DNA from 2 places in the Gallintestinimicrobium sp. genome. Region 1 is predicted to be linked to the other one. Evidence: predicted binding sites of a transcription regulator. Region 1 holds the regulator's gene; the other holds the start of a gene.
The links. The regulator NrdR, encoded in region 1, represses ribonucleotide reductase genes. The targets are predictions, from matches to a motif close to CACAANATNTTGTG.
Positions count from the first base shown of each region.

Region 2: the regulator NrdR is predicted to act here: its motif matches at 3,945-3,958, upstream of nrdD (anaerobic ribonucleoside-triphosphate reductase).

Region 1 covers NZ_JBKVPW010000002.1:349,276-355,943, reverse strand. The annotation lists gene ACLTOQ_RS03415 (ABC transporter permease) at 1-162, opposite strand, end outside; gene ACLTOQ_RS03410 (ABC transporter permease) at 173-1,114, opposite strand; gene ACLTOQ_RS03405 (ABC transporter substrate-binding protein) at 1,121-2,644, opposite strand; gene nrdR (transcriptional regulator NrdR) at 2,839-3,300, opposite strand; gene ACLTOQ_RS03395 (helix-turn-helix domain-containing protein) at 3,496-4,332, opposite strand; gene ACLTOQ_RS03390 (glycoside hydrolase family 38 C-terminal domain-containing protein) at 4,444-6,668, opposite strand, start outside.
Region 2 covers NZ_JBKVPW010000010.1:103,430-110,097, forward strand. The annotation lists gene aspS (aspartate--tRNA ligase) at 1-140, shown strand, start outside; gene ACLTOQ_RS10185 (HD domain-containing protein) at 317-811, opposite strand; gene nrdG (anaerobic ribonucleoside-triphosphate reductase activating protein) at 1,059-1,607, opposite strand; gene nrdD (anaerobic ribonucleoside-triphosphate reductase) at 1,607-3,766, opposite strand; gene ACLTOQ_RS10200 (Crp/Fnr family transcriptional regulator) at 3,996-4,631, shown strand; gene ACLTOQ_RS10205 (DUF2752 domain-containing protein) at 4,628-5,128, shown strand; gene ACLTOQ_RS10210 (class I SAM-dependent methyltransferase) at 5,177-6,040, opposite strand; gene ACLTOQ_RS10215 (LysR family transcriptional regulator) at 6,325-6,668, opposite strand, start outside.

The sequences.
Region 1 (6,668 bases):
GCAGCCCATCAGATGCGAAAAAGAGACGCCGGATAGCTTTGCTGCGTTATCCATCGTCTCAGGATTATAGGGTGTCCAGAAAAAACCTACCAGAATCAGCGTCAGCATGATTCCGGTAAGCCAGAGTCCAACTGTCAGATTTTTGTTCATTTTCTTTTTCATAATCGCCTAATCAATCCAATGTAATTCTGGGGTCCATCTTCTGATACAGAAGATCCACCAGGAAATTTGTAAAAATAACGATAAATGCGATAAATACAATGATCGCCTGTACTACAGGATAGTCCCGGTTGGAAATTGAAGTCAGCAAAATCCTGCCCAGTCCGGGGATATTAAACACCTGTTCGATAACAATACTTCCCGCGACCATATCCGCAAGCGCCATGCCCAGGAATGTAATAACCGGGATGATCGCATTGCGCAGCACATGCTGGTACAGCACTCCTTTGGTATTATTCCCTCTGCTGTATGCCGTGCGGACATAATCCAGCTTCATCTCAGACAGCACGGATGTGCGCAGCAGTTTGATTGCCATCGCCGCTTTCGGCAGCGCAATCGCAACTGAAGGGAAGATCAGGTATCCCAGAAACCCTGCGACGCTCGTCGTATAGGACACATACCCGCCCGGTGTAAACAGATGCAGCACAAGACCGAACAGAAGCGTGATCAGGATGCCCGAAAAAAACGGCGGAATCGCCATGATCACCTGATCGACGATCAGGACGATACGATCCACCTTTCCACCCGCGTGATGCGCGCAGAACAGACCGACCGGAATCGAAACTGCCACCATAATCAGAAAGGACATCGCCGTAAGTGTCAGCGTGACCGGAATCTTTTCGGCGATCATGCTGCGCACCGACATCTGATACTTGTAGGAGGTTCCGAAATCTCCCTGTATAAAATTGACCGCCCAGCTGCCAAAGCGCACCAAGAGCGGTTCATTTAATCCCATCTGTTCCCGCAGCGCCGCCAGTTTTTCAGGGGTCGCCTGCGTGCCCAGCATCGCTGTGGCCGGATCTCCCGGTATTACGGCAAACGCCGCAAATACCAGGAAAGATACCACCAGCATAGTCATCACAAAACCAGCCAGTTTTTTTGCCAAATACTTCATGAATTTTTACTCCGTCTGTTCGTCAACGATATACAGCTTTGCAAAATCCTGTACATACAGCGGGTAGAACTCGTAACCGCCGTACTTTTTGTTCAGGGCTACAAAGGAAGGCAGATCCTGAATATATACGTTTGCCGCATCCTCTGCCAGAATCTTTTCACATTCCTTGTAATATTCGGTCTTTTCGTCATCGTCCGCGCTCGCTACGGCCGCTTCGTATGCTTCGTCATAGGCAGGATCATTAAAGTTAATGAAGTTATTGGAAGCAGTACTATCGAATCTGGACAGCAGCGCTGCTGCAGTCAGACTGGATGCGTCTACACCAACTACGGTCGCTTCGTAATTGCGGTCGGAATAAACGTCAGACAGCCAGCTCTCCCATTCGATCAGCTGGATATTGGCGGTTACGCCGATCTCCTTTAACTGTTCTACAATCACCTGCGCGGTATCGATATGCTGCTGATAGTTGGAAGGAACGGTCAGCGTAAAGGAAAATCCGTCCGGATAGCCAGCCTCTGTCAACAGCTCCTTTGCCTTTTCGATATTGGTCGCATACAGATCATTTAACTCTTCCATATAATATTTGCCGAACGACGGGAACATGCTGCTGCCGATCTGCGTTCCCTTGCCGTCGGAAATCATGTCCATAATGCCCTGCGGATCTACCGCATAGCAAAGTGCCTGGCGAACCCGTACATCGTTAAAGGGCTCTTTTGCATTGTTTAAATACATCGCCTGCACAAGGTTCATCGTACCTTCCAGCACATCGAAATCATCGGACAGCTGATCTGCCTGTGCCTGGGAAATTCTCGCAAACATATCAACCGAACCGCCGTTTAAGCTGGTCACAATCGTGTCCGCATTCGCGATTACCTGAAGCTTTACGGTATCGATGTTTGCCGGTGTACCCCAGTATTCATCGAATTTCTCTAAGATCACATTTTCCTGAGGGGACCGGGATACATATTTGTACGGTCCGGTTCCGATCGGATTGCTCTCCGGATCCTCGTTGGCTGCCGGAATGATCGCTGCGGTCAGGTAAGGGAGGAAGTCGGTATTTCCTTCTTTTAATACGATCTCAACGGTTTTCTCATCAATGATATTCACGCTGTCAATCGCCAAAAAGGCCGATACCAACGGGTCACCGTTACTGGTATCGGCACATCTGTCAATAGAATATTTTACATCTTCCGCCGTAACAGTTGTGCCGTCATGAAATTTTACCCCATCGCGAAGCGTGAAGGTATACACTTTTCCATCTTCCGAAATGGTATGGCTCTCTGCTACAGCATCGTTTAAATTTCCTTCGCTGTCAGGCTTTACAAGACCTTCGAATACATTGAACAATACCTCTTTGGTTCCCGCCGCCACTGCTTTGTGAGGGTCAAGACTGTCCACATCCTGAGGAATTCCAATGGTAATCTGAGAAGATTCCTTTCCCGCCTTATCACCCGAGCACGCGCCCAGTGCAATAGTCAGTGCTGCGCACACCAAAGTCAAAAGAACTTTTTTTCCTGCTTTTGTCTTCATGTGTTTCTCCTTTTTGATTTGATCTTTATTCAGTTGTACTTTTCGGTTGCGGCAGCTGTCCGCATCAAAAAGCCGGGTCGGGATACACCAACGCGTTTTTCATCGGGAAACGCATTCCCGTGTGACAAAAAACAGAGTGACGTTTTTCCCAACGCCCCACTTATTGTATACATGAGTGAATCAAATTGCAAGATTTATTTTTTCTTTTTTTCGACGGCCTTGCGCAGTTCATCAAAAAAGGTATTTACGTCTTTAAATTCGCGGTAAACAGAAGCAAACCGCACATAGGCAACCGCATCCAGATCCTTCATCTTGTTCATGACCAGCTCCCCGATCACGCTGCTTGGGATCTCCTTTTCTTCTCTGGAAAAAATATCTGTCTCCACTTCGTCGATCAGCCCTGTGATCTCGTTAGCGCTGACCGGACGCTTATGACAGGCACGCAGCACGCCGGCTTCGATCTTGGAACGGTCGTAGGGCTCCCGGTTGTTATCTTTTTTGATGACAATCAGAGGGATCGTCTCTACCTTTTCATAGGTCGTAAAACGTTTGCCGCACACATCGCATACCCGGCGGCGGCGAATCGCGTTATTATCATCGGATGGACGGGAATCAATTACTCTCGTATTGTCCCGACCGCAAAAAGGGCATTTCATCTTTCTGCTCCTGTCTGCCCGAACAGAAAAAATCCGGGCCGTTTCCATTCATTTCTCACACAGAAACTGCTATAGTTTCAGCACTTTCTACTATGAGTAAATTATAATGAAAACAGCCCGAGCTGTCAATCATTCCCTGATTTTGCAGACTTTTTCACGCCTGCCTTTTTTAGAAAGAATCCAACCTGCAGGAAGTTATTGTTTCTGTCCATATTCCGTCGGATAAACCGAACCGAATTTCCGGAAATTGCCCGGAGTCAGTCCCGTCGCCTCTTTAAAGCAGCTGTGAAAATAATTTTCATCCGTATAGGACAGCCGCTCTGCGATTTCCTGAATCGACATACCGGAATAGAGCAGATAGCGCTTTGCCGCTTCGATTTTCTGTTCTCGCAGATACTGATACGGCGTGATCTGATAGCGGTTCCGGAACTGGTTGATCAAATGGTTTCTGGAATAATGCAGGCTTTCACACAGCTGCTCTAACTTGACATTTTCCTCCACATGCAGATCGATCCATTCCTTAATCTGCTCCGGAAGCGTGCGGGTATGGCTGCTGCCCTGGTTATGAAGCTTCTGGAGGATCTCCAGCACTGCGACTGCCGTCTCGTCCGCCATTTTATCGTAATCCCCATCGAACTGCTCCAGGCGCTGCAGGAGTGCTTCCATCTGCCCGGAGATATCGCAGTTGTGCATCAGGTATACGGTTCGGTCCAGATAAGCAGAAAACATTGCTTCCGCCATCAGTCCGTTAAAGCAGATCCAGATCTTCGTCCACGGTTCCTCCTCATCCGACCAATAGCAGTGTGGGATGCCTCTTTTTAAAAAATAGACATCCCCCGCCCGCGGCTCCAGGCGTTGTCCGTCGATCACCAGCATCCCTTTTCCGCTGTAAATATATTCAAATGAATACAGATTTTCCGGCTTTCTCTCGATCCGATATGTCCCATCACAATAGGATACTCCTGCTAACAGGACGTTAAATGGCCGGTCTTTTTTTTCATAATTCCAAAAGCTGCAAATTTTTTCTGTCATGTCTTCCTGTCGTTCCTTTGTCACTTCTATACGGCGGAATGTCTGCATGCGGGCGATTCTGTTCTTCCTAACACTGGAATGCCCGAAGGGCGTGCATTCCAGTGTTGGAAATCAGTCCAACAGATCTGCTTCTGCCAGCTGTTTTGTCTGTTCGTCATAATGAAGCGTTTTGATCTCGAATCCTTTTAAAGATACCGGGCAGGCAACACCTGCAAACGGCAGTTCTACAACTGCTGTGGTATCTTTACCGGTGCTCTCATAAAGACGAAGCGTATATCCTTCCCCGTTTTCTGCCTTTTTCCATGCAGAGACCAGAACATTTGCCTGATCGACCAAAATTGCGGGCGATTTCTTTTCTCCGGCTCCGGATGCATTGAATGCGAGCACATAAGGCTCTTCATTATAAGCCTGTGCAGTGCGATCCACGTTGTCCAAAAGATCTGTCTTTCCTGCTTCAAAGCGGAATGCAAACTTACGTTCTCCCTGTTCCATCCGAACGGTGTGGCGAACCTCATGCAGCGTCTTTTTCTCATCGAAATCCGCTGCAGAATAGCCCGCAGAGTGCAGCAGCGTCAGTCCGATCACGCCGTCTTCGATGCTGCTTCCGTAGCTGCCGCAGTTGACTGCCGTAAACGCCTTTTCTCCGTCCGTCCACGCGTTCCAGCGCTGTGCGACAACTTCCTGACCGTCCTGCGCCAGAGCTTCCCTGCCGAACATTACCTGTCCGTAATAGGTTCCCTGCTCCATTGCAGACGGAATCATCCATTTCAAAACCGTATCGTTTTCGTTCCAGTATACGCCGATTTCCACATCCATATGCGTATCGTTCTTCGGCAGAATATAACGCTGATACAGCTTGCTGTTATGCCAGCCAAACAGTGCTTCCACAACCGTACGCACCTTGCCGTCCTCGATCACGCGCACAGAGGGCTCGATCTGCTCGTATAATCCGGAGAATTCGCTTCCCTCGTGGTCTGTCAGCAGTGTAAATGCCCTGCGCGCTCCGGGCTCATTTTTCCAGAGTCCCCAGGAATTATAAGTGCCGTCGATCGCTACCGGGCAAAAGCTGCCAGGCTTTAAGTATTCGGTATCCCCGACCTTCCAGGAATCCACCAGACCAGTTCTGGGGTTGATCTCTATACGCATTTTTCCGTTGTCAAAAACAAAGTTTTCTTTTCTGGAAATCCGTTCAAAGGTCGGACGCTTTTCAATGGCATCAAACCAGACATCCACCCGATTCATCGCACACGGTTTTAAGGTTGCTTCCACGACAACTTTCTTACGCCAGTCGATGCAGAAATGACTGCATTCCATCTCCGACTGGGTCGGCACTTCTTCGCCGTTTACAGATGCTCTCGGATGATAAAAGCAAGGATCCCAGTTCTGTTTGGGCAGTCCGACTTCAAACGCAAACTGTCCGGTAATCGGATACGGATGTGGGTTGTATAAAAATGCGCAGGAGCTTCCTTCTTTGATCGGCGCCTCGCCTGCGGTCAGCGCAATCGCGCTTCTGCAGTTGACGCGGGACATCAGCTCCAGTCCGTGATCCAGCAGGCGCAGCGTATCTTCTTCTACCTGCTGTGTGCCGGAGCCGGGCAGCGCATCATGAAACTCTGAGAACAACAATGCGCGAACTGCTTCGTGAATCTCTTCCTTCGGATATTTCGTGCCGTATAACAGCTCTGCCTGCGTCGCCATCTTTTCGCCGACTAAAATCTCATTTTCCAGCAGGTGGTGCTTCTGTTTTACCCGAACCTGGGACGTATAGCATCCCTCTGCAACCGGATTCAGGCTCTTTTCCACAACCGGATAGGATGTTCCTGCCGCTTTTCTCTCTTTAAAGTAAGACTCCGGATCAGAGTGGATAATTTCCAGCTCCTCCGCACGCTCTTTGATCAGCTTTGTCACATCGGTCAAATCCACTCTGGAGGGTCCGCCGCCGTGGTCGCCAACGCCCCAGAGATACAAGGACACCGGTTCGTCCTTCGTATCTTCCAGGAACTGTTCCAGTTCTTTTCCGACATGCCCGTAAACGGAGTTATAATTTTCATCGGAACGATGCACCAAAACCTCCGACCCTGCCAGACCTTTCCACAGATAATCCTGTTCCTTGAACGGAAACTGTGCCTTCGCCGGACGGCAGACCACATAAGTATCATATCCTGCCTGATTCAGAATCTGAACCAAACCTACAGAATGACCAAAAGAGTCAAAATTAATTGCCGTCGTCGGGCGAACGCCAAACTCTTTTTCAAAAAACCGGTGTCCTTCCGATATATTGCGGATAATGGACTCGCCGTTTGGCATATTGCAGTCGGGCTGTAAATACCAGCCGC
Region 2 (6,668 bases), on a different contig from region 1:
GTGAAGACAGCATCCGCGAGATTATTCCGTTCCCGATGAACAAGAATGCTCAGGACGTTATGATGGGCGCTCCTGCAGAGGTAGACGAGAAGCAGCTGAGAGAGGTTCATATCAAGATCAGCGCTCCGGAGAAGCAGTAAGTAAGAAAACAATAGAATGCACGCTCTGCGAGCATTCTATTGTCATGAATAAAAACGTGCGGAACACTTTCAGATCGAAGGTGTTTCGCACGTTTTGTTGTTTCGGACAATAGAATATTTGCAGAGCATGCATCATTCTATTGTACGAGAAAATAGAATATTCGCAGGGATTGGGATCAGCCGTAGCTGATAACAACCTTATGCCTGCGTGCCAAAGCAATGCGGAAGCAGCAAAACTCTGAAATGGCACAGAGTTTATCGGCAAGGCTGATTAACCATGCCTCCCGGCTTTCGGGAAGAGGTCCAAGCGGAAACATGTGGGACAGGATCGCCTGTCGCTCTTTGTCGGAAATCAGGAAATGCCTTTCGCTGGTGCTGGCGGCCACTCTGGGATGATAGTAGGCCTGTATTTCCCCTTTGGGAAGCTTATCTTTGAAATCGTAAACACAGAAGTCATGAAGAAGTCCGGCCCGGGCAGCTGTTTGGGCATCCCATCCGAGCTTTCTGGCAATGAGCCAGGAGATATAAGAAACGTTCAGACTGTGCATGAAGCGGGTTGTCTGAAAATGCTGCTTATACCGTTGAAGCTTTTTGAATTCGGGATTGTCCAGAATGCTCTGCACCAGACCGCGGTACTCGGCGCTGATATCATCCGCGACTGTAATCTCCATCGGCTGTCACATCCTTTCCGGCGGGAACGAGTACGGATTTTCCGTGGTTTAAAAAGCGGAGAACCGTTGTTCCTCCTGCTTTTAAGTATACTGCACCGGGAGTGAAAAACAAGTGGAAAAGACTGGATTTCACGAAGATTTCATAAACGGTGCGGGGAAAACTGTAACTGCTGAAATTTTCTTTTACATGGAATCAGAGCCTTACGACAAGCAGATTTTGTACTTGCCGAAAGGCTCTGAGGAAATTTTAATATTTCATAGAAATATTCTGACTGACGAGCCCGTGCCACACCACGCTGCCGGAAGAAAGCGTTGCGGGAACGTCGATCAGGCGCTGATTTTCGGAGCCGCGGAATGCAAGGCTGATGTTTTTCTGAGCCTCGATAAATTCCCCATCAACGAGGACATCGAGCAGGGAAAGCATCTCATCTGTGCATTCGCACCGAGCGCGGCTTTCGGACAAAAGATCTGATTCCAGGGTGTAGCCGGTATAGCACCAGATTGTTTTACCGGGATACTGCGCACGGACTTTTTTCAGGAAAGGGACAAGCGCCCGCTGATTATCCGGTTCAAACGGTTCTCCGCCCAGCAGGGACAGTCCGTCGATATAATTTGGAGAAAGCAGCGTAAGCAGTTTGCTTTGCGCTTGTTCATCGAATGGGGAGCCGTAGGAAAAGCTCCAGGTTTCCGGGTTGAAACAGTTATGGCAGTGATGAGTGCAGCCGGAGACGAAAAGGGAAACCCGTACGCCCTCTCCGTTTGCAATATCACAGTTTTTGATTGTACCGTAGTTCATTATAGATGAAGCACCCTCTCTTTAATTTCCTGCGTCCGTCCCTGATTCCAGAACTGAGTGCCAATATAGCCGCAGGTACGCCTTGCGACGTTTAATTTGTTCTGATCGGTGCAGCCGCATTTCGGACATTTCCAAATGAGCTTTTTGTGTTCATCCTCAACGATCTGAATTTCGCCGGTATAACCGCATTCCTGGCAATAGTCGCTCTTGGTGTTTAACTCTGCGTACATGATGTTGTCGTAGATAAAGCGCATGACCTGAATGACAGCCGGGATGTTGTCCTGCATGTCGGGAACCTCCACATAGCTGATCGCTCCGCCGGTGGAAAGCGCCTGGAACTGGGACTCGAATTTCAGTTTGGAAAAAGCGTCGATTGGCTCGGTAACGTGCACATGGTAGCTGTTGGTGATATAGTTCTTGTCCGTTATGCCGTCGATGATGCCGAAACGCTTCTGCAGGCATTTGGCGAACTTGTAGGTTGTACTTTCGATCGGAGAACCGTAAATGGAGAACGCGATATTGGTTTCCTGTTTCCATTTGTTGCAGGCATCGTTCATGTGCTGCATGACTTCCAGTGCGAACGGGGTCGCTTCCGGATCGGTGTGGGATTTGCCGGTCATGTATTTGACACATTCGTACAGACCAGCATAGCCAAGGGAAATCGTGGAGTAGCCGCCGTAGAGCAGCTTGTCGATCGTTTCGCCTTTTTTGAGACGGGCAAGAGCACCGTACTGCCAGAGGATCGGGGCAGCGTCAGATAACGTACCCTCTAAACGCTTATGGCGAAGCATCAGGGCGCGATAGCACAAATCAAGACGCTCGTCGAAAATTTCCCAGAATTTCTTGAAATCCCCGCCGGAGGAAAGTGCGACGTCAGGTAGGTTGATGGTTACGACGCCCTGGTTGAAGCGGCCGTAGAATTTGTAATTGCCGTTTTCATCCTTCCAGGGACTCAGGCAGCTGCGGCAGCCCATAACGGGGAAGCAGTTGCCTTCTTTTAATTCTTTCATTTTCTTTTCAGAAATATAATCAGGAACCAGACGCCTTGCGGTGCATTTTGCTGCGAGCTGTGTCAGGTAGAAGTATTCGGAATCCTCTTCCACGTTGTCGTCTTCGAGCACATAGATCAGCTTGGGGAACGCGGGAGTAATCCATACGCCTGCTTCGTTCTTGACGCCCTGATAGCGCTGTTTTAAGGTTTCTTCGATAATCAGTGCGAGATCCTTTTTTTCCTGCGCATTTTTTGCCTCATTCAGATACATGAAGACCGTCAAAAACGGTGCCTGGCCGTTTGTGGTCATCAGGGTGATGATCTGGTACTGAATGGTCTGTACGCCCTTGGTGATCTCACGGTGCAGACGGGTTTCCACGATATCGTTGAGCTGTTCGGGAGTCGCCTGGGTGTTGAGAATTTTCATTTCTTCGGCAACCTCGGTGCGGATCTTTTCCCGGGAAACCTGTACGAAAGGCGCGAGGTGTGCGAGAGAAATACTCTGTCCGCCGTACTGGTTGCTTGCCACCTGCGCGATGATCTGGGTCGCGATGTTGCAGGCTGTGGAAAAGCTGTGGGGCTTTTCAATTTTGGTTTCGCTGATGACGGTGCCGTTCTGCAGCATATCCTCGAGGTTTACGAGGTCGCAGTTGTGCATGTGCTGTGCGAAGTAGTCGGAATCGTGGAAGTGGATCAGTCCCTTCTGGTCAGCCTCTACGATGTCGGAAGGCAGTAAAAGGCGCTGGGTTAAGTCTCGGCTGACCTCGCCTGCCATGTAGTCACGCTGTACGCTGTTGACCGTAGGGTTTTTGTTGGAATTTTCCTGTTTGGCCTCTTCGTTGTTGCATTCGATCAACGAAAGGATCCGGGTATCCGTGGTGTTGGATTTGCGGATCAGAGAGCGCTGATAGCGGTACTGGACATAGTGCTTCGCGAGGTCGAAAGCGCCGGTTGCCATGATCTGGTTTTCTACCATATCCTGTACTTCTTCTACGGATACAGCGCGTCCGATCTTGTTGCATTTATATTCGACGTAGTCTGCAATATCGTGAATCTGTTCCGGAGAAAGTCTGGTTCCTTCCTCAGAGTTGTTGGCCTTTGTGATGGCCGCCACAATTTTTTCGGAATCGAAAGTGGCTTCAGAGCCGTTCCTCTTGATGATTTTCATAGTCTACCTCTCCTTTTTCGTGCAAAAATCTCGGAAAACGGAGTAAATGACAGTTTCTCGAGATTTAACATAAAATCTGACATGCTCCGGCAGTGTTCTTCTACTGTGGAGTGCAAGCATTATTATATAACCGAAGTCCTGATAAAATAGTTGCACAAGCAACAAATATAGGATATAATACAAAATATAGTGGTTTGCACAAAAATAGACTACATGATGGTGTGAAAATATGGAACAATTTATTGGCTTTTGGGACTTGACAAAAGAACAGCAGGAGCGTTTGGCAGCGGACGGGATGTTGAATATCCGGACGTTTGGAAAGCGCCAGGTGCTGATGAATCAGGACGACGACGCGGACAATGTGGGCGTTATGCTGAGCGGAACCGCCTTTTTGGAGAGTATGAATCAGGAGGGACAGCGACGGATTCTGGATTATTATGAGCCGAAGGAGAGTTTTACACGGAAATGCTTTCCGGATGTGGAGGGCGTATGCTACGTCATTTCGCGTTCCAGCTGCCAGGTCGCTTTTTTGAACGACAGAAAGCTGTCGTCGGCTTATAAAAAATATGAAAAGCGCGGGCAGCTTCTGGAGGAAATTCTGATGGGAACCCAGAAACGTGCGCTGATGCACGCGGATGTGCTGGGGCAGAAGACGCTGCGGCAGAAGCTGATGACGTATTTTCAGTTTTTGAACCACCAGAAGGGCAGAGATGGTTTTTCTTTACCGTTTTCCTATACGGACTGTGCGGACTATCTGTTTGTGGATCGCAGCGCGATGATGCGCGAACTGGGACGGATGAAGGAGGAAGGACTGATTCGGACGGAAGGGAAGAAAATCTGGCTGGAGGAGAAAAAACTGCGGTGAAGATATCAGGGAGAAGGGAAGATAAAAAAACAACAGCTATTATTGGTAGAATTCGCAAAGACGTGGGGGATTATTGGGGCTTTGCTGTCGTGTTTGTTTTGTACGATATTGCAGCGCATGCGATGTTTCATGCGTTCTGTCCCTCCGTGTTTTTATTTGGTCTGCCCTGTCCCGGCTGTGGGATGACGCGGGCGGTATTCTTTTTTATCACAGGGCAGTTTCAGAGGGGAATGCAGATGAATCCGCTGGGGCTTCTGTGGATTCTATGGGCTGCTTATCTGGTGGTTATGCGGTATGGGTTTGGGAAAAAAGCGAAAGGGCTGATGAAGGCTGCAGGCGTGATTGTAGTGCTGATGGTCGCAGTCTATTTGTATCGAATGTATTGCTTCTTCCCCGGAGAGCCGCCGATTAGCTACACATCGGGCAGTCTGGCGGAGCGGCTTATTCCGGGGTATCGGAAGTGGATTCTGGGATTGGTTCGAATGCTGCAGGGGTGAGAGACGCTGCGTTACTCATGACAATAGAATGCTCGCAGAGCGTGCATTCTATTGTTTGCTCCAGCGTCCGGACGCGCCGCAGGGCAGCACCAGTCCGTTGTCTGTAACGGGCAGTCCGATTTCGGATGCTTCGGTGTGTCCGCCGAATTTCGGCGTAATGGCAGTCTGCATCATATAGTTTAAAACAGCAGGCTGTAGACCGGTTGTATAGGAGTTGATCAGGAAAAAGAGCGGGTCATCGGACAGAATCTGAGTCGTCAGTTCGATGAAGGGATAGATGCTCTCTTCAATTTTCCAGATTTCGCCTTTAGGACCTCTGCCGTAGGAGGGAGGATCCATGATGATGCCGTCATAGTGGTTGCCGCGGCGGATTTCACGTTCGACAAATTTTACACAGTCATCTACGAGCCAGCGGATCGGAGCATCGGAAAGACCGGAAGCCGCTGCGTTTTCTTTTGCCCAGGTAACCATGCCCTTGGAAGCGTCCACATGGGTGACTGCCGCGCCTGCCTTCGCTGCGGACAGGGTAGCGCCGCCGGTGTAGGCGAACAGATTCAGCACTTTAACCGGGCGACCAGCGTTGGCAATCAGGTTGCCAAACCAGTCCCAGTTTGTTGCCTGTTCCGGAAACAGACCGGTATGTTTGAAGCTAAACGGCTTTAAACGGAAGGTCAGTTCGCGGTAATGGATGCTCCATTCCTCGGGCAGATTGAAAAATTCCCATTCGCCGCCGCCTTTGGAGCTGCGATGATAATGGCCGTTTTTCTTTTTCCAGCCGGGATTTTTGCGGGGGGTATTCCAGATGACCTGCGGATCGGGACGCACGAGAAGATAATCTCCCCAGCGTTCCAGCTTTTCTCCGCTGGAGGTATCCAGCACTTCATAATCTTTCCATTGATCTGCGATCCACATATTTTCCTCTCATTTCTGCGCACGCCTTTTGCGCATGTCGAGTTTGTGTCAAGTGCGCACAGACACAAATCTCGCGATTGAAAAATTTTATTTTTCAATCTTTATTCTTCATTTTGTAAGTAATATAGTTACAGGAATTATCTGCAAGGTATCCGGGCAAAACTGCATTTGCGCGTGTATACACAGGATAATAATACGAGATTATCATACAGGAAGTACGCCCAAAAAGCAATCATTCTATTGCTGGAGCGTTGCGATGAAAAAAATCGTTACTGTTCACTCACTTAAAATTTCCACATCCGGCATAAATTCAGAAATTCCTCTGCGGAGGACGAAAGGTATTTGTTGCGGTGCCGGATCAGGTATAGGCTGCGGGTCAGGATGTCGGGCGGAAGCGGAAGGGAGACAAGATCTCCGGATTTCAGTGCATCCCGGACGAGAAGCTCCGGTAAAATTGCGATGCCGAGACCGTTTTGGGCGGCGCGGATGAGGGCGAGGGTGCTGACGCTTTCCCAGACGGGCGTGATCTGGATACCGGCGGATAAAAAGAGACTTTCGACGATTTCCCTGCCGGCACTGCCCGGTTCGCGTAAAAGGAGGGGGCAGGAAGCAGCGTCGGCGAGGGTGA